One region of the Micromonospora carbonacea subsp. aurantiaca genome, then DNA from elsewhere that is predicted to be linked to it. Evidence: riboswitches for the same ligand, from Rfam matches in the RefSeq annotation. Region 1 holds a riboswitch; each other region holds the start of a gene.
What was found. A riboswitch is a leader RNA that binds a small molecule or an ion and turns the genes downstream of it on or off. The one in region 1 is predicted to bind cobalamin.

Region 1 (5,857 bases):
CGGAAACGGTGGTCACTGGCACGCCTCGCAGCTCTCGGGGTTCTCCAGGGAGCAGGCCAGCGCCTCGTCGGCGCTCACCGCGACGACCGGCCCGGTGGCCGGGGCGACCGCGACGGTGGCCTGCTGGATCCGGGTCGCGGGACGCGACCGCAGGTAGTAGGTGGTCTTGAGCCCGGCCTTCCAGGCGTACAGGTACATCGAGGAGAGCTTGCCGATGGTCGGCGCGCTCAGGAACAGGTTGAGCGACTGCGACTGGTCGATGTACGGGGCGCGGGCGGCGGCCAGGTCGATCAGCGCGCGTTGCGGCAGCTCCCACGCCGTGCGGAACAGGCTCCGCACCGCCTCGGGCAGCTCGGTGACGCCCTGCACCGAGCCCTCGTCGCGCTTGATCCGCTCGCGGACCGCCGGGGTCCACAGCCCGCGCTCCTTCAGCTCACGGACCAGGTACGTGTTGACCTGGAGGAACTCGCCGGACATGGTCTCGCGTTTGAACAGGTTGGACACCTGCGGCTCGATGCACTCGTAGCAGCCGGCGATCGAGGCGATGGTGGCGGTCGGCGCGATCGCGACCAGCAGCGAGTTGCGCAGGCCGTGCGCGGCGATCCGCGCGCGCAGCGCGGCCCACCGCGCCGTCTGGGTGACCTCCGCGCCCCACAGGTCCGGGTGCAGCTCGCCGCGGGCGGCCCGGGTCCGGTCGTACGCCGGGTGCGGTCCGAACCGTTCGGCGAGCCCGGCGGAGGTCTCCAGGGCGGTCAGCAGGATCTCCTCCTGCACCCGGGTCGACAGCTCGCGGGCCTCGGGCGAGTCGAACGGCAGGCGCAGGGTGAACAGCGCGTCCTGCCAGCCCATCAGCCCGAGCCCGACCGGCCGCCAGCGCGGGTTCGACGCCGCCGCCTGCGCCGCCGGGTAGTAGTTGATGTCGATGACCCGGTCGAGGAACACCACCGCCGTGCGGACCGTCGCGCGCAGCCGGTCCCAGTCGACGCCGTCGGCCCCGACGTGCGCGCCCAGGTTGACCGAGCCGAGGTTGCACACGGCCGTCTCGGCGTCGTCGTTGACCTCCAGGATCTCGGTGCACAGGTTCGACAGGTGGATCACGTTGCCCGGCTCGCCGGTCTGGTTGGACAGCCGGTTGGACGCGTCCTTGAACGTCATCCACCCGTTGCCGGTCTGCGCGAGCGTGCGCATCATCCGCCCGTACAGGTCGCGGGCCCGGACGGTGCGGACGGCCTTCTTCTCCGCCGCCCGGTACGCGGAGTCGAACGCCTCGCCGTAGAGGTCGGGCAGCTCGGGGGCGTCGGACGGGTCGATCAGCGACCAGTCGCCGTCGGCCTCGACCCGGCGCATGAACTCGTCCGGGATCCAGTTGGCCAGGTTCAGGTTGTGGGTGCGCCGGGACTCCTCGCCGGTGTTGTCCCGCAGCTCCAGGAACTCCTCGACGTCCGGGTGCCACGGCTCCAGGTAGACGCAGGCAGCGCCCTTGCGCCGGCCGCCCTGGTTGACCGCCGCCACCCCGGCGTCGAGGGTCTTGAGGAACGGCACGATCCCGTTCGACCTGCCGTTGGTGCCCCGGATCAGCGCGCCGCGGCCCCGCACCCGCGACCAGGAGATGCCGATACCGCCGGAGAACTTCGACAGCTTCGCGACCTGGTGGTAGCGCTCGTAGATCGAGTCGAGTTCGTCGCGCGGCGAGTCGACCAGGAAGCACGACGACATCTGGGTGTGCCGGGTGCCGGAGTTGAACAGCGTCGGCGAGCTGGGCAGGTACGCCAGGCTGGACATCAGCCGGTAGAAGTCGACCGCCTCCCCCGGCGTCTGCGACAGCCCGCAGGCCACCCGCAGCAGCCAGTACTGCGGCGTCTCCACCACCAGCCGGGTCTGCGGGTGCCGCAGCAGGTAGCGGTCGGCGACGGTGCGCAGGCCGAAGTACTCGAACCGCAGGTCACCGGCCGGGTCGACGGCGTCGTCCAGCTCGCGGGCGTGGGCGGCCACGAACGCGGCCGTGTCGTCGCCGATCAGGCCGAGGCCGTGGGCGTACCGGATGGACTGGCTGAAGCTGTCCACCTGCTGCCCGCGGACCTCCTCGGCCACGTACGCGGCCAGCAGCCGCGCCGCCAGCTTCGAGTACTGCGGCTCCTCGCCGATCAGCTCCGCCGCCGTCTGGATCGACAGCTTGTCCAGCTCGGCGGTGGTCGCCCCGTCGTACAGGCCGCTGATCGTCCTCGTCGCCACCCGCAACGGATCGACCTCGTCCAGGTCGGCGACCCAGCGCTGCACCGCCTCGACGATCTTGTTGACGTCCACCGGCTCGGTGTCGCCGTCCCGCTTCCGGACCTGCATGACGTGCCGGCGTTGCCCCGGCCCCGCCAGCTCCCGCGTCGCGCCCATGTTCGCCCTCCTCAAGCCCGTCCCCGAGGTCGAGGGCGCGCGGGAGGACGCCGCCGGGCACCCGCGACGGCGCGCTTCGCCGCCGCTGCCCGGCTGATGGCGTCGGCCGTCCCACGCGGCCTTCGACCGCCGCACGCGACGCGTGCGGCACGCTGGCAGGTCTTCGGACTCGCGGGCGTCGTGCTCGGTGCCTACTGGCCGTCGCTTCCCAGGCCCGGCCGGGCCCAGTGCTTCGTTGACGGCGGTCGTTCCCACTCACCGCTGCGGGGCAGCCCCGGATTCGCACCGGGTTCCCTCTTGCCTCGACCACCGTGGAGCGGCGGCCGAACCAGCTACGGGTGACACCATATATGGGCGCAAGGCGAAGATGGCAACACCAGATGATGTGTCGGGCGAGTCGCCGCGCAGCGTGACCCCACCACCGCGACGGGTGAGCGGAACGCCGGAACCGCGGGCGGCCGGCAGGGCGAGATGCAGTCGGATGACAGACGCCGCGCGCCGCCGGCCACACGAGACTGACCGGCGAGCCGTCGCGGCGGGGCCCGCCCCGGCTCGTCACCATCCCGACCCCTCGACCGAGAGGACCACCCATGTCCGAGGAGAACAAGCGGATCGTCCGCGACTACTTCCAGGAGCTCGACCGCGGCCGGACGACCCCGCTGCACCTGTGCACCGACGACTACCGGTTCCACCCGGCCGGGCTGCCGTCGATGGACCGGCAGGGGGTGAAGGAGTTCGGTGACGCGTTCTTCGCCGGCATGCCCGACCTGCGCCACCCCCTCGTCGAGCTGATCGCCGACGGGGACCTCGTGGCGCTGCGCTGCCGGTACGAGGGCACCCACGACGGGGAGCTCATGGGCGTGCCCGCCAGCGGGCGGCGGGTCTCGGCGGTCGGCATCGGCGTCATGCGCGTCGAGGCCGGCAAGATCGCGGAGTTCTGGGTGTCGCCCGACCGGCTGACCATCATGCAGCAGATCGGCGCCCTCCCGTCGTAGCCGGGCCCCAGCCGCCGGGGCGACGCCTGAGTCGCCCGCCCCGGCGGCGGCCGGATCGGGAAGTCGAATGACAGATGTGACTCCCCCGGCCACCGCACAGCATTGGTGCGGCAACCATCCGAACGGGCGACAGGAGCATTCACGCCATGCAGACGATCCTCATCACCGGTGCCTCCTCCGGATACGGGCGGGAGACCGCCCGGCACTTCCTCGCGCAGGGGTGGAACGTCATCGCCACCATGCGGACGCCGCGCGCGGACGTCCTGCCCGAGTCGGACCGGCTCCGCGTCCTGGAGCTCGACGTGACCAGGCCCGACACGATCACCGCCGCGTTCGCCGCGGCGGGGCCCGTCGACGCCCTGGTCAACAACGCCGGCGTCGGGCTGATCGGCGTCTTCGAGGGCACCCCCATGGCCCGGGTCCGGGAGATCTTCGAGACCAACACCTTCGGGGTGATGGCGACCACCCAGGCGGTGCTGCCGCAGTTCCGCGAGCGCGGGTCCGGGGTGGTGGTCAACGTGACCTCCAGCGTGGTGCTCGGCCACATGGCGCTCTCGGCCGTCTACAAGGCCAGCAAGATGGCCATCGAGGGGTTCACCGCGTCCCTCGCCCTGGAGCTCGCGGAGTTCGGCGTGCGGGCCAGGACCGTCGAGCCGGGGGCCTGCCTGACGACGAACTTCGCCGCCGGGGCGACGAACAACATCGACCTCACCGCCTCGCTGGAGGGACTGGTCCCGGCGCCCTACGAGCCCTTCGCGAAGAGGACCCTCGGCGGCTTCGTCAACCAGGACCTGTTCACCCGGGAGAGCGACGTCGCCGAGACGGTGTGGCGGGCCGTCCACGACACCACCGGCCAGCTGCGCTTCCCCGCCGGCCCCGACGCCCTCTGGCTCGACCAGGCGAGGTGATCGACCGGACCGCGCCGTGCGGCGCGGTCCGGCGGTCCGGCCCCGCGCGCGCGGGGCCGGACCGCCGCGCCACATCGTCACAAACACGTCAGCCGGCGTTCCTAACGTCATTCCCGGCAGCCGTGCCGCCCGAGTGATTGGACCGCCCTGTGACCTGCCTGGCCAACGACAACGACACCGACACCCGCATCCGTGAGCTGCTCGCCGCACACGGCACGCCACTGACCCGGTTCGTCCACGGCCTGACCAACAGCCACCGGCAGACCGCCGAGGACGTCATCCAGGAGACCCTGCTGCGGGCGTGGCGTCACCTCGATTCGCTGCCGCCCGACAGCGACGGCCGAAGCCGACGCTGGCTGTTCACCGTGGCCCGGCGGCTCGTCATCGACGAGGCCCGGCGACGGCAGGCCCGCCCGGTCGAGGTGGCCACGCAGACGGACCAGGAGTTCGGCGCGACCGGCGACGACACCGCCGACACCGCGATCGCGAACCAGGCGTTGCGGGAAGCGGTCGGCCGGCTCAGCGCAGACCACCGCCGCGTGCTGCACGAGGTCTACTTCCGTGACCGGACGGCCCACGAGGTCGCCGCCGACCTCGATGTCCCGGTCGGCACCGTGCGCTCCCGCGTCTACTACGCGCTCCGCGCCCTCCGCGCCGCGGTGGCGGAAGGCTGACCGGGCACGGTCGGCGCCGGCCGTGCCCCGCGGCGGGGGCACGGACGACGGGCCGGCCCGCAGGGTGCGCGGGCCGGCCCGGATCCGGGTGGCGGGCGGCTAGGAGGTCTTCAGGCTCCACCGCTGGTTCGCGCCGCCGTTGCACGACCACAGGACGATCTTCGTGCCGTTGGCGGTGGCGGCGCCGCTGGCATCCAGGCAGAGCCCCGACGCGACCCCGGTGATGGTGCCGTCGGCGTTGACGTTCCACTGCTGGTTGCTGCCGCCGTTGCAGTCCCAGATCACGACCGTGGTGCCGTTGCTGCTCCCCTGGCCGTAGGCGTCCAGGCACTTGTTGCCGTACACCTGGAGCTGCCGGCTCGCCGTGTAGGTCCACCGCTGGTTGCTGCCGCCGCCGCAGTCGAAGAGCTGCACCTGGGTGCCGTTGGTCGTCGTCGAGTTCGGCACGTCCACGCAGCGGTTGGACTGCGCGCCGACGAGGGTGCCCTGCTGGCCGTTCCCGCCGTTGGCCGGGGGCGGCGGCGCCACCACTGCCGGCGCGGCCGACACGACGGTGGCCCGGTCCAGCGCGACGGGGCCGTTGCCGACGACCCGTACCCGCACGACGTGCTGCCCCTGGGTGAGGGTGCCGCTGTTGAACAGCGCCACGTTGCCGCGGCGGGCGGACGCCTGGAAGCTGACCGTCTGCTCCGGACCGCCGTCGACCGAGACGGCGGCCGAGCCGTGCGACGGGTCCTGCACCCCGAACAGCACCACGCGGTTGCCGGTGACGGTGAGGGTGGCCGTGTCGCCGGCGGTGCCGCTGCGGGTGTAGTCCTTGCTGAAGGTCTGGTTGTCCCCGACGGCCTGCCAGCTGCCCGCGTAGACGAAGCTCTGCCGGTCGTTGACGTCG
Region 2 (5,857 bases), 1.0 Mb from region 1:
GTGTTCGCGTCGGCGTCGGCGGCCCAGCCGGTGGCCTCCAGGTTGGCGACGAGGCGGCGGGCCAGCCCCTCGATCAGGTCGACGGCGTCGGCGGCGGTGCCGGCGGGGCCGTCGGCCACGTCGGTCAGCTCCTTCGGCACGGCGATGCGCCGTCCCGGCTCGGCGAGCAGGGCGGCCTCGTCGAGGCCGTACGCGGCGGCGAGCGCCTGGCGCAGGCCGGGCAGGGCGCGCACCCCGCCCCACACCTGGGGGGCGCGCAGCACGGCGAGGACCAGGTTGACCCGCGCCTCGCCGGTGGGCGCGCCGCCGAGGACGTGCAGGCCGTCGCGGATCTGCACGTCCTTGACCTCGCACAGGTACCCGTCGAGGTGCAGCACGAAGTCGTCGAAGTCGTCGGCGGCGGGCATGTCGGCGGTGTGCAGGTCGTGGTGCAGCTCGGCGGCGCGCACCAGGTCCCAGATCTGCGCCCGCACCGTCGGGACCTTCGCCGGGTCGAGGGCCTGCACGGTGGCGTACTCGTCGAGGAGCTGTTCGAGTTTCGCCAGGTCGCCGTACGTCTCGGCGCGGGCCATCGGCGGCACGAGGTGGTCGACGACGACGGCGTGGGCGCGGCGCTTGGCCTGGGTGCCCTCGCCGGGGTCGTTGACGATGAACGGGTACACCAGCGGCAGGTCGCCGAGGACGGCGTCGGGGGCGCAGTCGGCGGCCAGGCCGAGGCCCTTGCCGGGCAGCCACTCCAGGGTCCCGTGCTTGCCGAGGTGCACCACGGCGTCCGCGCCGAACCCGCCGTCCGCCTCGGGCGCGGCCAGCCAGCGGTACGCGGCGAGGTAGTGGTGGCTGGGCGGCAGGTCGGGGTCGTGGTAGATGGCGATCGGGTTCTCGCCGAAGCCGCGCGGCGGCTGGATCGCCAGCAGCACGTTGCCCAGCCGCAGGCCGGCGAGCACCACGTGCCCGTCGTCGACGTACAGCTCGCCGGGGGGCTCGCCCCAGTGCTCGCGGATCCGCCCGCGCAGCCCGGCCGGGAGCGCGTCGAACCAGCGCCGGTAGCTTGCCTGCGGCACCCGGGCGTCGGCGGCGGCGAGCTGCTCGGGGGTGAGCCACTCCACGTCGTGGCCGCCGGCGGCGATCAGGGCGTGGATGAGCGCGTCCCCGTCGTCGGGCACCGGCCGGTCGCCGAGGTGGTAGCCGGCGTCGGCGAGCGCGGCGAGCAGCCGCACCGCCGAGGCGGGGGTGTCCAGGCCGACGGCGTTGCCGACCCGGGAGTGCTTCGTCGGGTAGGAGCTGAGCACGATCGCCAGCCGCTTGTCGGCGTGCGGCACGTGCCGCAGCCGGGCCTGGCGCGCGGCGATCCCGGCGACCCGGGCGGCCCGCTCGGGGTCGGGCTCGTAGACCGACAGCCCGTCGGCGTCGATCCGCTTGAACGAGAACGGCACGGTGACGATCCGGCCGTCGAACTCGGGGATGGCCACCTGCATGGCGGCGTCCAGCGGGGACAGCCCGGCGTCGCTGCCGGCCCACTGGTCGCGGGTGCTGGTGAGGCAGAGCGCCTGCACGATCGGCACGTCGAGGGCGGCGAGCGCGCCGACGTCCCAGGCGTCGTCGCCCCCGGCGGAGGCGTCGGCGGCCACCGTCCCGCCCGCGGCCAGCACGGTGACGACGAGGGCGTCGCAGCGGGCGAACAGCTCCAGCGGCCCGTCGCCGGGGGCCAGCCCGCGCAGCGAGCCGCAGAAGACCGGCAGGGGGTTCGCCCCGGCGGCGTCGACGGCGTCGGCGAGGGCGTCGACGAAGGCGGTGTTCCCGGCGAGGGCGTGCGCCCGGTAGAAGACGATCCCGACCGTCGGCCGCTCGGGCTTGACGGGCCGCTCGCCGTGGACGCCGTGCCCGGGGGTGGGCGCGGGCGGGGCGAAGCCCGCGCCGGTGAGCAGCACCGTGTCGGAGAGGAACCGGGCCAGCTCGGCGAGGTTGCCCGGCCCGCCCTCGACCAGGTACGCCAGGGCCCCGGTGGCCACCCCGGAGGCCACGGTGGACGCGGCCATCAGCTCCGCGTCGGGCACCGCCTCGCCGCCGAGGACGACCGTCGGCACCCCGGAGCCGAGCACGGCCGCGAGGCCGTCCGGCCACGCCTGCCGGCCCCCGAGCAGCCGTACGACGGCGAGGTCGACGCCGTCGAGCAGCGCCGGCACGGCGTCGGCGGCGACCCGGGCGGGGTTGGCCAGCCGGTAGCCGACGCCGCTGGCCCGGGCGGCGAGCAGGTCGGTGTCGGCGGTGGACAGCAGCAGGATGCGCACGGAGGGCTCCGGAGAGTGACGCACGGGGCGGCGGGCAGGCCGCCTGCGGGCAGGCGTGGGCGCGGGTTCAGCGGGTACGGCGGGCCTGCGGCCGGCTCACCGGCGCGGGCCGGGGCGCCGGGGGCGCAGCGTGGCGCGGTACGCGGGGCTCGGGCTCAGGTGCGGCGACGGGGCGCGGGCAGGCTGCCGCGCGCCAGCAGGCGGCGACGATGATCGTCGATGTGCGAGACGCCGTGCGTCATCGGGTCCTCCTCGGGTGTCCACGCCCTGGGGTCGCTCCGACGGCCGAAGTATCCTGGCTTCCGGATCGACGCTCTCCCCCGGCCTTCCAACCGCAGACACACGGCCGTGACTCACGAGGGGGGATCGCTCCCCGGTGACAGTGGCGGGACCGCGCCGGAATCGCACCGGCTTCCTTCACTGCCGTCAGGCCGCGAATGCTGCCACACCCGACCGCCGCCGGTCAACGCCGGACTCCCGGCCACCCCACTCCCCTAACGACATCGATGCCTGACAATTGCATCGGGAATCGGATGCGGCGAAAGCAAATGTCGTACGCCGATGGATGCGGGCCGTTCCGCGCGCATTTCCCCGCCGCCCGCCCCCGGGCTGGCTAGGCTGATTCCGATCATCGCCCGCCGGCGCGGGACGGGACTTGCCCGAAGGGAATCCGATCAGTGGCGACGCAGGTCATCGTGCTCAACGGCGGCTCCAGCTCGGGCAAGTCCGCGATCGTCCGGTGCCTCCAGCGCGTCCTGCCGCACCCGTGGATCAGTTTCGGCGTGGACGACCTGATCGACCGGCTGCCGCCGGCCCTGCTGGGCAGCCCCGCCGGGCTGAGCTTCGGCCCGCACGGCGAGGTCGACGTCGGCGGGGACTTCCTCGCCGTGCAGCACGCCTGGCTGGTCGGCATCGCCGCGATGGCGGACGCCGGGGCGCGGATCATCCTGGACGAGGTCTTCCTCGGCGGCGGCGCCTCCCAGGAGCGGCTCGGCGGCTACCTGGCCGACGTCGAGGTGCTGTGGGCCGGCGTGCGGTGTCCCCCGGCCGTCGCGGCGGCCCGGGAGATCGCCCGGGGCGACCGGGTGATCGGGATGGCGGCGGCGCAGGCCGAGACCGTGCACGAGGGGGTCCGCTACGACGTCGAGGTCGACACCGGCCGCACCGAGTCGCTCGACTGCGCCCGCGCCATCGCCGCGCACGTGCGCTGAGCGACTCGGTGCGGCGGGCCGACGGCGCCCGGGGTCAGCGCGCCCGGCGCTCCGGGTGCGCCCGGTTCCAGGCCCGCATCCGCTCCGGGTACCCGGTCCGCGCGGCCTCGTACAACGGCACGGCGTGCCGCTGGGCGATCTTCGCGGCGGCCCGCGGCGACCCGGTCCGCCGCCGGATCCACTCCCCGTCGTGGGCTATCGCCATCACGGTGGTGTCGGTCGCGGTGGTCTCCGGCTCCAGGTAGAACTCCACGCCCCGGCGGCTGCGGACGAACTCCTCCAGGGCGGCCAGGTCGTCCGGCGTCGCCTCGCGGTCGAGCTTCGTCGGGATCCCGTCGGCGACAGGTCGGCGGCGGCTGAACCAGCCCATGCCCGGCTCCTCTCCTCGGCGCGCCCTCCAGTGGAGCATCCCCGCCTGGCAGCCTGCTGGACGCGGGATGTGAGGAAGCTGACCCGGCCCGCCTCCCCGTACACTCCCCCGGTGGCGGCGTGGCGGGCGGTGGCGGCGCGGGACAACGCCGACTGGTGCGACCTGGTCGGCCGGGCCCACGGCCTCGCGGGGGCGCGCGACGCGGACGCCTGGTCGGTGCCCCGCCGTTCCCCGCAGTGGTATCCGGACGCGGTGACCCTGCGCCCCCACGTGGACGCCGCCCGGCTGCTGGCCCGGATCGATGCCGGTCCCGGCGCGTCGGTGAAGGACAGCTTCGCCGACCTGGACCTCGCCCCGCACGGCTTCCGGGTGCTCTTCGCGGCCGAGTGGATCCACCGCCCGCCAGCCGCACCGCCCGGCGCGTCGCTCGTCATGCCGCTCGTCATGCCGCTCGTCGTGCCGCCCGGGGCCGGCCCGACGGCACTGGCCCCGGTCACGTCGGCGCGAGGGCTGGCCGACTGGTCCGCCGCGCACGGCAGCGAGGTCCTGCGCCGGCCGGCGCTGCTGGCCGACCCGCGGGTCACGATCCTCGCCCGGCACGCGGCCGACGGCGCGGTCACCGCAGGCGCCGTGCTGACCGACGGAGGCCCGGCGGTCGGGGTCTCCAACGTCTTCGCCGCCGACGGCGATCTCGCCCGGGTGTGGCGGGGCGTCGTGGCCGCCTGCCCGGACCGGCCGCTGGTCGGCTACGAGTCCGGAGGCGGCCTGCCGCCGGCCGAGGAGGCGGGTTTCCGGCGGATCGGGCCGCTGCGCGTCTGGCTGCGCCCGGACCACCACCGCGGCCCGGACCCCGCCACCGGCTGACCCCGCTGCGCAACCGGCGCTAGACCGGGCGGCTGCGCGTGCCGGCCGGCGGCCGGAGCACCGGGACCAGGGCGAGGGCGGGCACCAGGAGCAGCGGCACCAACAGCAGCGCCCGCAGCGTGCCCACCTGGTCGCCGAGCAGGCCGAGCAGCGGCGGGCCGCCGAGGAAGGCCGTGTAGCCGATCACGCCGACGACGCTGACCCGGGCCGGCGCCCGGTCCTCCTCGTCGGCGGCGGCGCTGAGCCCCACCGGGAAGCCGAGCGACGCGCCCAGCCCCCACAGTGCCACGCCGAGGATCGCCACCGGCCCGTCGCCGGCCAGCACCGCGAGGCCGGCGCCCGCCGCGGCGAGCAGGATGGTGCCGAACAGCACGGGCACCCGGCCCCAGCGGTCGATCGCCACGGTTCCGGCGGTGCGCCCGATGGTCATGCCGACCACGAACACCCCGAACACGGCGGCGCCGGCCGCCTCGCTGAGCCCGTACCCGTCGACGAACGCCACGGCCAGCCAGTCGTTGGCGCTGCCCTCGGTGAACGCCATCACCAGCACCAGCAGGCCGATGAGCAGCGTGCGCGGCTCCCGCCAGGCGGCGAGCAGCGACGCGCGCCGGGCCGCGGCGGCGGCCCGCTCCCCGCCGGCCGACGCGGTGCCGGCGGCGAGGAACGTCCGGACCCCGAGCAGCGTGCCGACCAGCACCACCGCCGCGAGGACGCTCAGGTGCGCGGCGATCGGCACCCCGACCCGCGCGGCTCCGGCCCCGATCCCCGCCCCGGCCACCGAGCCGAGGCTCCAGGCCGCGTGGAACCGGGGCAGGATGGTGCGCCCCAGCCGCCGCTCGACCGTCGTACCCTCGATGTTCATCGCCACGTCGCAGGTGCCGGCGCCGTAGCCGAAGGCGAACAGGCCGACGGCGGCCCCGGGCAGGAAGCCGGCGACCCCGGCGGACGTGCCGGCGACGGCCAACCCGCCCGAGACCAGCGCGGTGCCGAGCAGCACCGCGCGGGCCGTGCCGAGGCGCTGGGCCACCAGCCCGGCCGTCGGCATGGCCAGCAGCGACCCCACCGACATCGACAACAGCAGCAGGCCGAGCCCTCCGGCGCTGAGGTCCAGCGCCTCCCGGGCG
Region 3 (5,857 bases), 3.8 Mb from region 1:
GGGCGACCAGGTCCACCCCGCCCACATCCGTCGGGTCACCGCCGCGCACCGCGACGGCGAGGGCGAGTTTGGCGGTGGCGCCGACGTACGCCTCGGTCGCGCCGTCGCCCACGTACGCGTCGCGGACATCCGGCCGGGTGACCCACGCCAGCGCCCGTGTGCCGGAGTCGTCGGCGACGCCGGCAGCGGCGAAGGCGAACACCGCGTCGAGGGTGAGCCCCTGGTCCGGGTAGGCAACCCCGTCGTAGACCACCTCGAAGCGTTCCCCGTCGACCAGTTGCCTGGCCAGCCACCCGGCGGCAGCCTCCGCCCGCGTCGTGCCAGCGGGTGCGGGCGCGGCGAGCGCGGGCGTGGTGAGGGTGAGTGCGGCGAGCACACCGCAGAACAGGGCGAGCAGGCGGTGCCGGCTCAGGCGAACGACCATCGGAAGCGCCTTTCCGGCCCGGCGGTCGTCAGAACCCGAACGACCACCACGGCGCGGGGTCGACCGGGACTCCGACCCGTGGGCCACGACGGGTGGGGAGCGGAATCGCGCGTACGTCGGGTATTCGGGCTCGTCATCGGAGCGCACTCCGATGGCCTACCGTTGCGGGCCAGCGCCGGACTTCGACCGGACTTCCCCCACACGGACGCGCTGATGAAGTTGTCGGGTCAGTCTGGCCGGGCGGGGCGGCACGTGTCAATGAGTCGCCTGACATCGACGCACGGTGACCGCCGCGACGGGATGACACGGTCGTTCGGCCGTGCCGGGCGGGACGGTGTCGGCGTCCCGCCCGGCACGCGGTCACCTGCCGCGCAGCTCGACGGCGGCGGCGACGAGGTGCGCGAGGGACGCCTCGACCTCGGGGTAGCCGCGGGTCTTCAGGCCGCAGTCGGGGTTCACCCACAGCCGCTCGGCCGGCACCACCGCCACGGCCCGGCGAAGCGCCTCGACGATCTCCTCACGTGGCGGCACCCGGGGCGAGTGGATGTCCCACACGCCTGGCCCGATTCCCCGGCGATAGCCGGCCGCGGCGAGGTCGCCGAGGACCTCCATCTTCGAGCGGGACGCCTCGATGCTGGTGACGTCGGCGTCGAGGGCGTCGATGGCGGCGATGATCTCACCGAACTCGGAGTAGCACAGGTGGGTGTGGATCTGCGTGTCGTCGGCGACGCCGCTGGTTGCCAGGCGGAACGCGCCTACCGCCCAGTCCAGGTAGGCATCCTGGTCCGCCGCGCGCAGGGGCAGGGTTTCGCGCAGCGCCGGCTCGTCGACCTGGATCACCCGGATGCCGGCCGCCTGAAGGTCGCGGCACTCGTCACGCAGGGCGAGGGCGACCTGGTCGGCGGTGACGTCGATCGGCTGGTCGTCGCGCACGAACGACCAGGCGAGGATCGTCACCGGCCCGGTGAGCATGCCCTTGACCGGCCGGCCGGTCAGCGACTGCGCGTAGGACGACCACGCGACCGTCATGGGAGCCCTGCGGGCCACGTCGCCGTAGATGACCGGCGGACGGACGCAGCGGGAGCCGTACGACTGCACCCAGCCGTGCTCGGTGGTGGCGAAACCGGTCAGTTGCTCGCCGAAGTACTGGACCATGTCGTTGCGTTCCGGCTCGCCGTGCACGAGCACGTCGAGGCCCAGCCGCTCCTGGAGCCGGATGACATGCTCGACCTCGGCGCGCATCCGCTGGACGTAGCCGGAGTCGTCGAGCCGGCCGGACCTATGTGCGGCGCGGGCCGCCCGCAGCTCGGCGGTCTGCGGGAACGAGCCGATGGTCGTGGTGGGCAGCGGCGGCAGGTGCAACCGGGCCTGCTGGGCCGACGCCCGCCGCCGGTGGTCGCCCCGTTGCCTGTCACCGGGGCGCAGCGCGGCGAGCCTGCCCCGCACGGTGTCGTCGCGCCATGCTTTCGGGGCGGGTGGTAGCGGTTCGGGCAGCGGCGTCGTGCCGTCGCGCAGGGCGCGGCCGAGCAGGACGACCTCGTCGACCTTCTGCCGGGCGAAGGCCAACCGCCGTCGCAGCTGCGGATCGAGCGCGGTCTCGGCGGCGAGGTCCACCGGCGTGTGCAGCAGGGAGCAGGAGGTGGACACGGCGACGTGGTCGGCGAGCCCGGTGACCGCGGCACCGGTCGTTATCGCCGCCCGCAGGTCGGTGCGCCAGACGTTGCGACCGTCGACGAGCCCGGCGACGATCGTCTTGCCGTGCAGTGGGCCGGCTCCGGCGAGACGTCGCAGGTTGCCGGGCCCGGCAACGAGGTCCAGGCCGAGCGCCTCGACCGGCGTGTCCAGCAGCGCGGGCAGCGCGTCACCGAGTTCCCCGAAGTAGGTGGCGACGAAGATCCTCGGCCGCTGCCGCACGGAGCACAACCGCGTGTACGCATCGTGTAGCGCCTCGATCTCGGCCGTGGTGCGGTCGGCCACGTAGGCGGGTTCGTCCAGCTGAACCCACGTGACACCGGCGGCGGCGAGGGCACGAAGGATGTCGGCGTACACGTCGACGAGTTCGGCCATCCGATCGAACGCCTTCGCACCTGGCGTGGAGGTCTTGGCCAGCAGCAGGAACGTGGCGGGCCCGACCAGAACCGGTCGGCTCTCGATACCCAGCGCGCGGGCTTCTCCGTACTCACGCAACGCCTTGTCGGGGTTCGCGGCGAAGACGGTGTCGGATCCGATCTCCGGGACCAGGTAGTGATAGTTCGTGTCGAACCACTTCGTCAGCTCCAGCGCCGGCTCGGCGTCGACGCCGCGGGCCATGGCGAAGTAGGTGTCGAGCCCTGACAGGCCGAGTCGGGCGAAGCGTCGTGGGACCGCGCCGACGGCCACCGCCGTGTCGAGGACGTGATCGTAGTAGGAGAACGTGTTCGACGGGATCGCGTCCAGGCGGGCATCGCGCAGCGTCCGCCAGACCCCGGCGCGCAGCGCGACCGAGGTGCTCTCCAACTCCGCGGCGTCGATGCGGCCCGCCCAGTAGGCCTCCACGGCCTTCTTCAGTTCACGGTTACCACCGATACGTGGATAACCGAGCACGGTGCTCTGACCGAATGTGGTGCTCATGGGTCCTTCCCTCGAAGCGTCCGAGGACTCGCGCGAGGGCGGGAGGGAAGAGGCGCAGGGGCGCACCGGCTTCCGCCCCGGCCTTCCCGAGAGACCGTCAGCGGCGCACACCGGCCGGCGTACGCGGTGCGGGCAGGTCTTCGGACTCGTGGGCATGACCTGTCCGGTCGCCTACTGGCCGTCGCTTCCCAGACCTCGCGGTCCAGTGCTTGATGACGGCGGTCGTTCCCACTCACCGCTGCGGGGCAGTCCCGGTCTCGCACCGGGTTCCCTCTTACGACGCCGCGACGCTCGAACGTCACAGCGAACCAGCACTGCTGTCTATCCTAGGTGTCCAGAAGCGATCGGCGTTGGCGCGTCCCCCTTCGAGACAAAGAGACATCGCGGCAGCAGCCTCGATCCGTCCGACGAGAAGGTGACGAATGGGCAATAGGATCGACAGGGTGGCCGTGCTCGTGGACGGCAGCGAATGGGTGGCGATTCGCCCGGAGGACTTCGAACGCCTCGACGCCTGTCGACGGCAGGTAGGCGCAACCGCTGCCCGCGCCACCCGGCTGGAGCACGAGGTGCGTCAAGCCCGGGCCCGGCTGGCGCGGATCGAGGCGATCGTCGCCGAAGGCGACTCCACCGACAGCATGTGTGAACGTCTCACCCGGGTACTGGCCGGCTCGGATACGGCCCGGCCAGCTGTCAGGGGTCGAGAGGCGTGACGGAGTCACCCCTCAGCCGCTCGCGGTCGTGGTCGACTCCCCGGCCTCGAGTGCCCACGCGGACCACACCGGTGACCGGATCTGAACAACCCGCGTCGACAGGCTCCTCACCGCGGTCTTCTCTGTCGGACCACCGCCGGATGCCGGGGGTCGGTCAGCTGTGTGCCGTCATGCGTGGATACCGCCCCGTGAGAAGGTGGTCGCCGAGTTCCCGGGCCTTGTATGCGACGGGATCGTGCAGGGTGAGCGTGCGGGCGTCACGCCAGAACCGGTCGAGCCCCGGTGGCGCGGGCCGTCGCACGCGCGCCGGTGAACTCGAAGATCCGGCTCGTCGCATCCGTGGCCAGTCGGCTGGACACGACCTTCGCGGCGGAGACGGTCAGTGCCGTCCGGCCGCGTTCGGTCGGGGTCAGGGCGGGGCCGCGGGCGTCGGCCTCGGTGAGGGCGCGGGTGGCGTGGTCGGCCAGGAGGCGCGCCGCGTCCAGGGCTGCGGTGAGCTCCCCGTAGCCCGTCAACACGTGGGGATCGTCGACGGCTTGCTCGAGTCCGCTCGCGGGCCAGGGGCGCGAACGATCGCGTGTGTATCTGGTGGCCTCGTTGATCGCGCCGGCAGTGATGCCGACGAGAACCTGCGCGAGGACTGCCTGGAAGGCCAGCGACACCAGGGACAGGCGTAGGTGGCGGGGGCTGGACTCGTCTTCGTCTGCCGGGAAGGTGCCCAGCACGTCGCCCTGGCCGACCCGGACGTCGTCGAAGGCGACGCTTCCGCTCGCTGTCAGACGTTGGCCCAGGTTGTCCCAGTCCGGTGGGTGCGATATCCCACTGCCGCTGCCGTGCATGACGACGACGAGGCGTGCCGTGTGGTCGTCGCGGATCGCGCTGACGAGCAGGCGGTCGGCGACGGCGCAGCCGGTGGCGAACGCGCCGCGGCCCGAGACGCGGAGTCCGTCGCTGGTCGTGGTGGCCGTGATGGTGTCGCGTGGGTTGCTGACCGCGGCCGCTGGTGGCGGCCTCCTGGCGGAGCGAGGTCGCCAGCCCGGCGTTGTCGTAGAGCGTGGCCCGCCACAGGTACAGGTAGTGGTAGCCGAGGAGGTGACCGATCGACGGGTCGGTGGCCGCCACGATCCGGGTCACGGCGTGTGTGGTGGGGTGGTCGCCGGGGTCGAGGGCGAGCAGGCCGCTGTCGCGCAGCAGTTCGATCTCGGCGTGCGGGGGTTGGTTGGCGTGGTCCCGCTCGACGGCGTCCGCGCGGAGCCGCTCGGCGACGGTGTAAGCGGTGGTGATCGCTTCTGCCGGGTTCACGACACCCCTGTCGGTTCGGGTGCGGGGCGGCGGAGCATCCGGTCCGCGAGGATCACGACCGGTGGCAGCAGCAGGCACTGGGCGGCGATGGCCAGCCAGAAGCCGGCGAGGTTCCCGGCGGACTCGAAAAGCTGGTAGAGGCCGTCGGCGGCGGCCCGGCGCATTCCAACCGGATCTAGCTCGCCGCCTCGCGCCGTCGACACGGCTCGACCCCAAGGACCTGCACGGTTGGCAGGCCAACCACAGCACCGACCGGCCGACCCGGCCGCTGGTTCGCGACGGTGACCGCCTGGTGGAGACGGACTGGGACACCGCGATGGGCCGGACGGCACCACCCGGCTCTGCGCCCCTTCGCCTGATCCTAACAATCGATGAAGATCACGCCGATCCACGACTCCTGGTAGTACACCTCAATCTTGCTGATCGAGCAAAGCGCGCTGCCGCCGCCAGGACTGCCGCCCCAGCCCGGCTGGTAGGTTTCCACGCCGCCGGGGTACGGGGTATAGCCGGGCCTTGTCGCCGGAATGCCGGGGATGTCCGGCGACACCGGGGGCGGCATCGGCGGGATGAACTGGGGCGCAAGGGGGTCACACACAATTCCCCGGTCCATCAGGGTGACGTCCTGCCGGGCACGGTTGCCGGTTTGGTCGTACCAGGCGGAGTTCTGCATCTCCTTCGCCGCGGTCGCGTAGTCGCCTTGGTTCAGGGCCGTGAGCATGCTCGTGAATCGTGACAGCCCGGTCCGGCCCAGGTTGAAGATCATGTCGATCACCACGGCCTGTCGGGCCGTACTGATCGAGTCGAGGCCTGG
Region 4 (5,857 bases), 4.3 Mb from region 1:
GCGGCGGCGTGCACCAGTCCGACGCGGCGCTGCTCCCGGGAGAGGGCCGCCCAGTCGTTGAGGCCGGCGATCGCCGCGGGGAGGGCGCTGACGGTGCCCAGCCCGACCAGGGCGGTGGCCGCCCGGCGCTGGCCGGGCATCAGGTCGAGCACGGCCGCGCTGATCCAGGAGCCGACCGGCACCTGCACCAGTGCCGGGTGCAGCGGATGACCGATGAAGACGCCGTGCAGCAGGTCACGGACCCGCTGCGGGCGCAGGGTGGCCTGGACGGCGCGTTGCAGCCGGTCACCGGTCCGGTCCAGCGTCGAGGCCTGTTCGAGTTTCGTCAAGAGTGCCCGCATTCCGTCCGACTTCCCGGCAGAAGCGGTCGCAAACCGGGCAGTCGCGGCGGCTGTCCGGCGTACGCGGGTCCACGCGTACGCCGGACGGGGCCCGGCTACTGCCAGGGGCCGCTGCGGCAGATGAACTGGGTGGTCCCGCTGTACTGGGTGGCGCTGCCGTCGAAGTAGCTGTAGCTGGCCCGTACGGGGTGGCCGAGGTTGCTGGCCGGGCAGGTGGCGAAGAGGGTCGACCCGGCGGTCGTGAAGGTGCCGACGCTGCCGGAGTACCAGGTGACGGTCCACGTCGTCGTGCCGGTGCTGCTGGCGTCGCAGTAGAACTGCGACGCGCCGGACTCGCAGAAGGGCGCCGGGGCGGCGGCGAGCGCCGGGGTGGCGGCGGCGGCCAGACCCAGGGTGGCGAGGGCGGATGCGGCCAGGACCTTGACGGTGGTACGCATGGAACTCCTCCCGACGTAGCTAAGCGATGACTCAGGGCGACGTCAGCCTAGCCGCCGCATAGACGTACCTGAATTAGCTGTTCGGTCGGTCAGCCGCCCGCCGCGCCCAGCGGTCGTGGTGCACCGCCTCGGCGAGGGGCCGGCCCCGCCGCCACCCGTGCCGCTCCAGGTCGGGCACGGCCTCCAGATGCGTCACCGGCCCGACGCAGAGCCAGGCCACCGGCCGGATGCCGGCCGGCACGCCCAGCAGCTCGGCGAGGAACGGCTCCCGGTAGAAGGAGACCCACCCGACGCCCAGCCCCTCGGCGGTGGCGGCGAGCCAGAGGTTCTGGATGGCCAGGCAGACCGAGTAGAGGCCGGCATCGGCGATGGCGTGCCGACCGAGCACGGCCGGGCCGCCGCGCTGCGGGTCGTAGGTGACGACGACCGACAACGTCGACTCCAGCACCCCGTCGATCTTGATACGCGCGAACCGTTCGGCCGCCGCGCCGTCCAGGGTGGCGGCGAAGGCGGCCCGCTCGACCTGCACGTGCCGGTGGAACCGGCGGCGGACGGCGGGATCCCGGACCAGGACGAAGTCCCACGGCTGCGAGTAGCCGACGCTGGGCGCGGCGTGCGCGGCGACGAGGATCCGGTGCAGGGCGTCGGCCGGCACCGGCTCCCCGGTGAACTGGGCCCGGACGTCCCGGCGGCGGCGGATGGCGTCGTAGAGTTCCACAGGCAGGCTCCCGCTGCGCTCGGCCCACCTCGACGGGTGGGCGGTCGACGCGAGGCCGGTCTTCGGACTCCCGGATCGACGCCTGCCCGTCCGCCTTCCCAGCCGCACGGCCAGTGGCTGCGCTCCTCGCGCGTGGACGGTGGCTCCCCGGTCACCGCGGCGGGCCCGTGCCGGATTCGCACCGGCTTCCCGATTCTCCCCGCGCAGGCGGGGCACCTCGCATGATCGTGCCGCCGGCGATGCTAACCCGCGTCAGCGGCGCAGCGTCCGGCCGGGCAGCTCCCCGTACGTGGCGAGATAGCGGGCGGCGAAGCGGCGCGGGTCGGCGAATCCCCAGCGGGCGGCGACCGCGGCCACCGAGACGCCGTCGCCGGGCACGGCCCGGGTCAGGTCCCGACGGGCCAGATCGAGCCGCACCCGGCGCAGGTAGGCCAGGGGGGTCGTGCCGAGCTGACTGCGGAACGCGAGCTGCACCGCGCGGGGGGTGGTGGCGGCGGCGCGGGCGATGTCGACGAGACCGATGTCGGTCCCGGCGGCGGACTCGATGAAGGCGATCGCCCGGCGCAGGGTCCCCGCGTGGGCGTCGGCCCGGTCGCACGGCCGGTCCGCCACGACGGCGTTGCTGGGGAACGCGGCGAGCGTCGCCGCGGCGAGCAGGCGGCCGAGGCCGCCGAGCACGAGCGGCGACGCGCCCGGCGCGCCACCGGCGGCGATGACGGACTCCGCGTACCGGACGGTCTGCCGCCACCGCCACTGGGCATCGGCGCAGACCGACCGGAAGCTGGCGAACCGCAGGGGTGTCAGCGGGCGGTCCGGGTCGACGCGGGCGACCTGGTCGAACAGCGAGAGGTCCAGCAGGACGGAGGTCACGTCCAGGTCGCTGGACCACGAGGAGCCGGGCAGGTCGGGCTGGTAGAGCACGCCGACCTCGCCGGGCCCGATCAGCTCGTCGACCCCGTCGCACCGGTGCCCGAAGCACCCCCGGCGGGGGGCGGCGAGCAGGACGTACCCGAGTGGTTCCGCCTGCACCCGCAGGTCCAGGGAGATGCTGATGTCGTCGATGCAGAACGCGCCGGCGTTCCACCGGTCGTGTCGCAACGGAAGCCCGGTCGGCACGGCGGCCAGCCGCACGCTGCGGCCGTACGCGGTCTCGAAGACGTGCGCCGCCTCGGCCGGATCGCTGGTCGAGAACCGGGTGAGCACCGGCGGGCCATGACTACCGTACGTCATTGATTCACACCCCTCGGTCACGAGGGAGCCTAGCTACTCGGCGCGCGCGGGCCGCGCAACGGCACGCCGGGGCGGTTCCTCCCCCGCCCGGCGACCGGCGCGGCCGACGGGCCAGGGTCCGCGCCGTCCGTCAGCCCCGCAGGGTCCGGCTGGGCGGCTGCCCGTAGGCCCGGCGGTACTCGGTGGCGAACCGGCCGAGGTGGACGAAGCCCCACCGCGCGGCGACGGCGGCCACGGTGAGCCCCGCGCCGGGCTCGGCGGCCTGGAGGTCGCTGTGTACCCGCTCCAGGCGCACCCGCCGCAGGTAGCCCGTCGGTGTGGTGTCGAGGTATTTCCGGAATGCCTGCTGGAGCGCCCGCGCGCCCAGCCCGGCCGCGACCGCCACGTCGGTCACGGTCAGGGCCTGGTTCGCGTGCTGCTCGATGTAGGCGACCGCGCGACGGACCGCGGCCGGCGCGACGGCCCCTGCGCCGCGCGTCGGCGCTTCGGTCATCGTCGTGTTGGGGAACGTGGCCAGCGCGACGGCCACCAGCAGGCCCGTCGCCTCCGCCTGCACCAGGGCGTTCGCCCCGAACGCGGCAACCGGCAGCGCCACCTGGGTGAGATAACGCGTGGTGGTGCGCCAGAGCTGCGCGGCGGACGGGGACACCGGCGCCAGTCCCTGGAATCGCAGGTCGACCGGCGCGAGTCCGCACCGCTCCTGCGCCACCCGCTCCACGTCGGCGAGGGGAATCTCCATGGCGACGACCTCCATGTCGCGGTGCAGGATCGTCCTGGTCCGCCGGGGCGGCACCAGCAGCAGGTCACCCGCGCCGGCCATCACCTCCCCGGCCCCGACGTCGACCCCCCAGCCGCCGGAGAGCACCTCCGCCACCCCAAGAACGTCCCGGGTGAACACATCGTTGTCCGCGTTCATCGGGTAGCGCACCCGGGCGACGCTCGCCGAGCCGAACCGCGCGTGGGCAGCCCGGAAGACAGCCCCCGCGCGACGGTCGAACGCGCGTAGCCGGTGTTCCGGATAGGCCGCCAGCAGCCAGCGGTGCGCCTCGTCCGGGTCGGCCGTGACGAGCCGCGACCACGACCCGGGCGGGTCGGCGGTCGACTCGTCTCCACAGTCGACCCGCTTCGTCGCGGAAGGTCCCGCCCCGGTTCGTCCTGCCACGGCCTCTCCCCGCATCGCCGACCGGCGTCCCTCGCCTCACCCGGGCCACGGGCGCGACGCGCACGGCGCGAGTTCACTTCAGCACTGTCGGTGGCCCTCCAGCGGGCATTCTGTCCGTCGACGGCAGACGAGAGAAGTGGCCACGGACCGCGCTGTCCGCCGCGCGAAGTCGATGTACGAAGTACGAACACCGCGGCCGTCCGCCCGGCTCCCGTCCACGCTGGTGCGTCGACGCCCGGGCAGGCATGCTGTCCCGATGGGGGTACGGGTCGAGCACGCCGCCGCGGTGACCACGGTGATCCTGGACCGGCCGGCGTCCCGCAACGCCGTCGACGGTCCCACCGCCCGGGCCCTGGCCGACGCGTTCCGCGCCTTCGAGGCCGACCCGGCGGCGGCGGTGGCCGTGCTGTGGGGGGCCGGCGGCACGTTCTGCGCCGGGGCGGACCTCAAGGCGATCGGCACGCCGAGCGGCAACCGGGTCGAGCCGGACGGCGACGGACCGATGGGACCGACCCGGCTGCGGCTGTCCAAGCCGGTGATCGCCGCGATCTCCGGCTACGCCGTGGCCGGCGGGCTGGAGCTGGCGCTCTGGTGCGACCTGCGGGTCGCCGAGTCCGACTCGGTGCTCGGGGTGTTCTGCCGACGCTGGGGCGTGCCGCTGGTCGACGGCGGCACCGTCCGGCTGCCGAGGCTGATCGGCGAGAGCCGGGCGATGGACCTGATCCTCACGGGCCGACCGGTGCCGGCCGAGGAGGCGTACGCGATGGGGTTGGTGAACCGGCTGGTCGCGCCGGGCACGGCCCGCGCGGAGGCCGAGCGGCTGGCCGCCGAGATCGCCCGGCACCCGCAGGCGTGCCTGCGCAACGACCGGGCGGCCGTGCTGGCCGGCGCGAACCTGCCCGAGCCGGAGGCCCTCGCGGTGGAGCTGGCCTACGGCGCGGCGTCCCTCGCGGCCGACGCGACGGCGGGGGCGGCCCGGTTCGCGGCCGGCGCGGGCCGCCACGGCGCCCCCGCCTGAGGGGTGCCGGCCGGCTACCTCAGGTCGCGCACGGCGGTCTCGATGGCGCGGTGGAACGTCGGGTACGCGTAGATCATGTGCCGGAGCCGGGCCAGCGGCACCTCCGCGTGCACCGCCACCACCAGGCCCGACAGCACCTCGCCGCCGGCCGGACCGGCCGAGGTGGCCCCGACCAGCACCCCCCGGTCGGCGTCCGCCACCAGCTTGACGAACCCGTCGCCCCGGTGGATCCAGCCCCGGGTGGACGAGTCGAGCCGGCTCATCCCGACCTGCACGTTGATGCCCCGCTCGCGGGCCTGGCGCTCGGTGAGCCCGACCGCGCCGATCTCGGGGTCGGTGAAGGTGACCCGGGGCAGCGCCCGGTAGTCGGCGTGCGGCACCCCGCCGGCGATCCCGGCGCCCTCCGTGCGCGCCACGCCGCCGACCGCGCTGGCGCTGCCGCTCGCGTCCGCGCCGGCCTGCGCCCGCCGGACGTGGTCGAGCACGTCGGCGACCACGATGGCCGCCTGGTACATGGCGATGTGGGTGAACGCGCCCTCCCCGGTCAGGTCGCCGACGCCCCAGATCCCGGCGGCGGCGCGCATCCGGTCGTCCACGGCGAGGAACCGCTGGCCCGGGTCGAGGCCGACCGTGTCGAGGCCCAGCTCGTCGAGGTGCGCCCGGCGGCCGGTGACCACGAGCAGCCGCTCGGCGGTGAACTCGGCCCCGCCCGCCGCCCGCAGCGTGAACGCCCGCCCGTCGTGGTCGACCCGCTCCGCGCGTACGTCGGTGGCGATCCGCACCCCGTCGGCGCGCAGGGCGGCGGCGGCCACCTCGGAGGACTCGGGCTCCTCGACGGCGAGCACCCGGCCCGACGCCTCCAGCACGGTCACCTCGACGCCGAACCGGGCGAAGACCTGGGCCAGCTCCAGCCCGATCGCGCCGCCGCCGAGCACCAGCAGGCTGCCCGGC

Region 2: it holds a riboswitch for cobalamin, as region 1 does, so the genes downstream of both, cobN (cobaltochelatase subunit CobN) here and HDA31_RS11020 (ribonucleoside-diphosphate reductase subunit alpha) in region 1, are expected to answer to the same signal.
Region 3: it holds a riboswitch for cobalamin, as region 1 does, so the genes downstream of both, metE (5-methyltetrahydropteroyltriglutamate--homocysteine S-methyltransferase) here and HDA31_RS11020 (ribonucleoside-diphosphate reductase subunit alpha) in region 1, are expected to answer to the same signal.
Region 4: it holds a riboswitch for cobalamin, as region 1 does, so the genes downstream of both, bluB (5,6-dimethylbenzimidazole synthase) here and HDA31_RS11020 (ribonucleoside-diphosphate reductase subunit alpha) in region 1, are expected to answer to the same signal.

Annotation. Positions count from the first base shown of each region.
Region 1 covers NZ_JACHMZ010000001.1:2,538,139-2,543,995, reverse strand. The annotation lists gene HDA31_RS11025 (ribonucleotide-diphosphate reductase subunit beta) at 1-16, opposite strand, end outside; gene HDA31_RS11020 (ribonucleoside-diphosphate reductase subunit alpha) at 13-2,388, opposite strand; cobalamin riboswitch at 2,526-2,736, opposite strand; gene HDA31_RS11015 (ester cyclase) at 2,979-3,383, shown strand; gene HDA31_RS11010 (SDR family oxidoreductase) at 3,530-4,291, shown strand; gene HDA31_RS11005 (sigma-70 family RNA polymerase sigma factor) at 4,441-4,965, shown strand; gene HDA31_RS11000 (glycoside hydrolase family 2 TIM barrel-domain containing protein) at 5,065-5,857, opposite strand, start outside.
Region 2 covers NZ_JACHMZ010000001.1:3,577,138-3,582,994, forward strand. The annotation lists gene cobN (cobaltochelatase subunit CobN) at 1-2,288, opposite strand, end outside; cobalamin riboswitch at 2,577-2,706, opposite strand; gene cpt (chloramphenicol phosphotransferase CPT) at 2,966-3,499, shown strand; gene HDA31_RS15335 (hypothetical protein) at 3,534-3,869, opposite strand; gene HDA31_RS15340 (hypothetical protein) at 3,981-4,733, shown strand; gene HDA31_RS15345 (MFS transporter) at 4,753-5,857, opposite strand, start outside.
Region 3 covers NZ_JACHMZ010000001.1:6,320,501-6,326,357, forward strand. The annotation lists gene HDA31_RS26305 (prenyltransferase/squalene oxidase repeat-containing protein) at 1-424, opposite strand, end outside; gene metE (5-methyltetrahydropteroyltriglutamate--homocysteine S-methyltransferase) at 785-3,034, opposite strand; cobalamin riboswitch at 3,149-3,362, opposite strand; gene HDA31_RS26315 (hypothetical protein) at 3,478-3,744, shown strand; gene HDA31_RS31860 (acyl-CoA dehydrogenase family protein) at 4,002-4,583, opposite strand; gene HDA31_RS26325 (hypothetical protein) at 5,043-5,210, opposite strand; gene HDA31_RS26330 (glycoside hydrolase family protein) at 5,408-5,857, opposite strand, start outside.
Region 4 covers NZ_JACHMZ010000001.1:6,864,947-6,870,803, forward strand. The annotation lists gene HDA31_RS28780 (Rieske (2Fe-2S) protein) at 1-341, opposite strand, end outside; gene HDA31_RS28785 (hypothetical protein) at 437-778, opposite strand; gene bluB (5,6-dimethylbenzimidazole synthase) at 852-1,496, opposite strand; cobalamin riboswitch at 1,533-1,731, opposite strand; gene HDA31_RS28795 (helix-turn-helix domain-containing protein) at 1,749-2,726, opposite strand; gene HDA31_RS28800 (AraC family transcriptional regulator) at 2,857-3,888, opposite strand; gene HDA31_RS28805 (crotonase/enoyl-CoA hydratase family protein) at 4,145-4,906, shown strand; gene HDA31_RS28810 (dihydrolipoyl dehydrogenase family protein) at 4,921-5,857, opposite strand, start outside.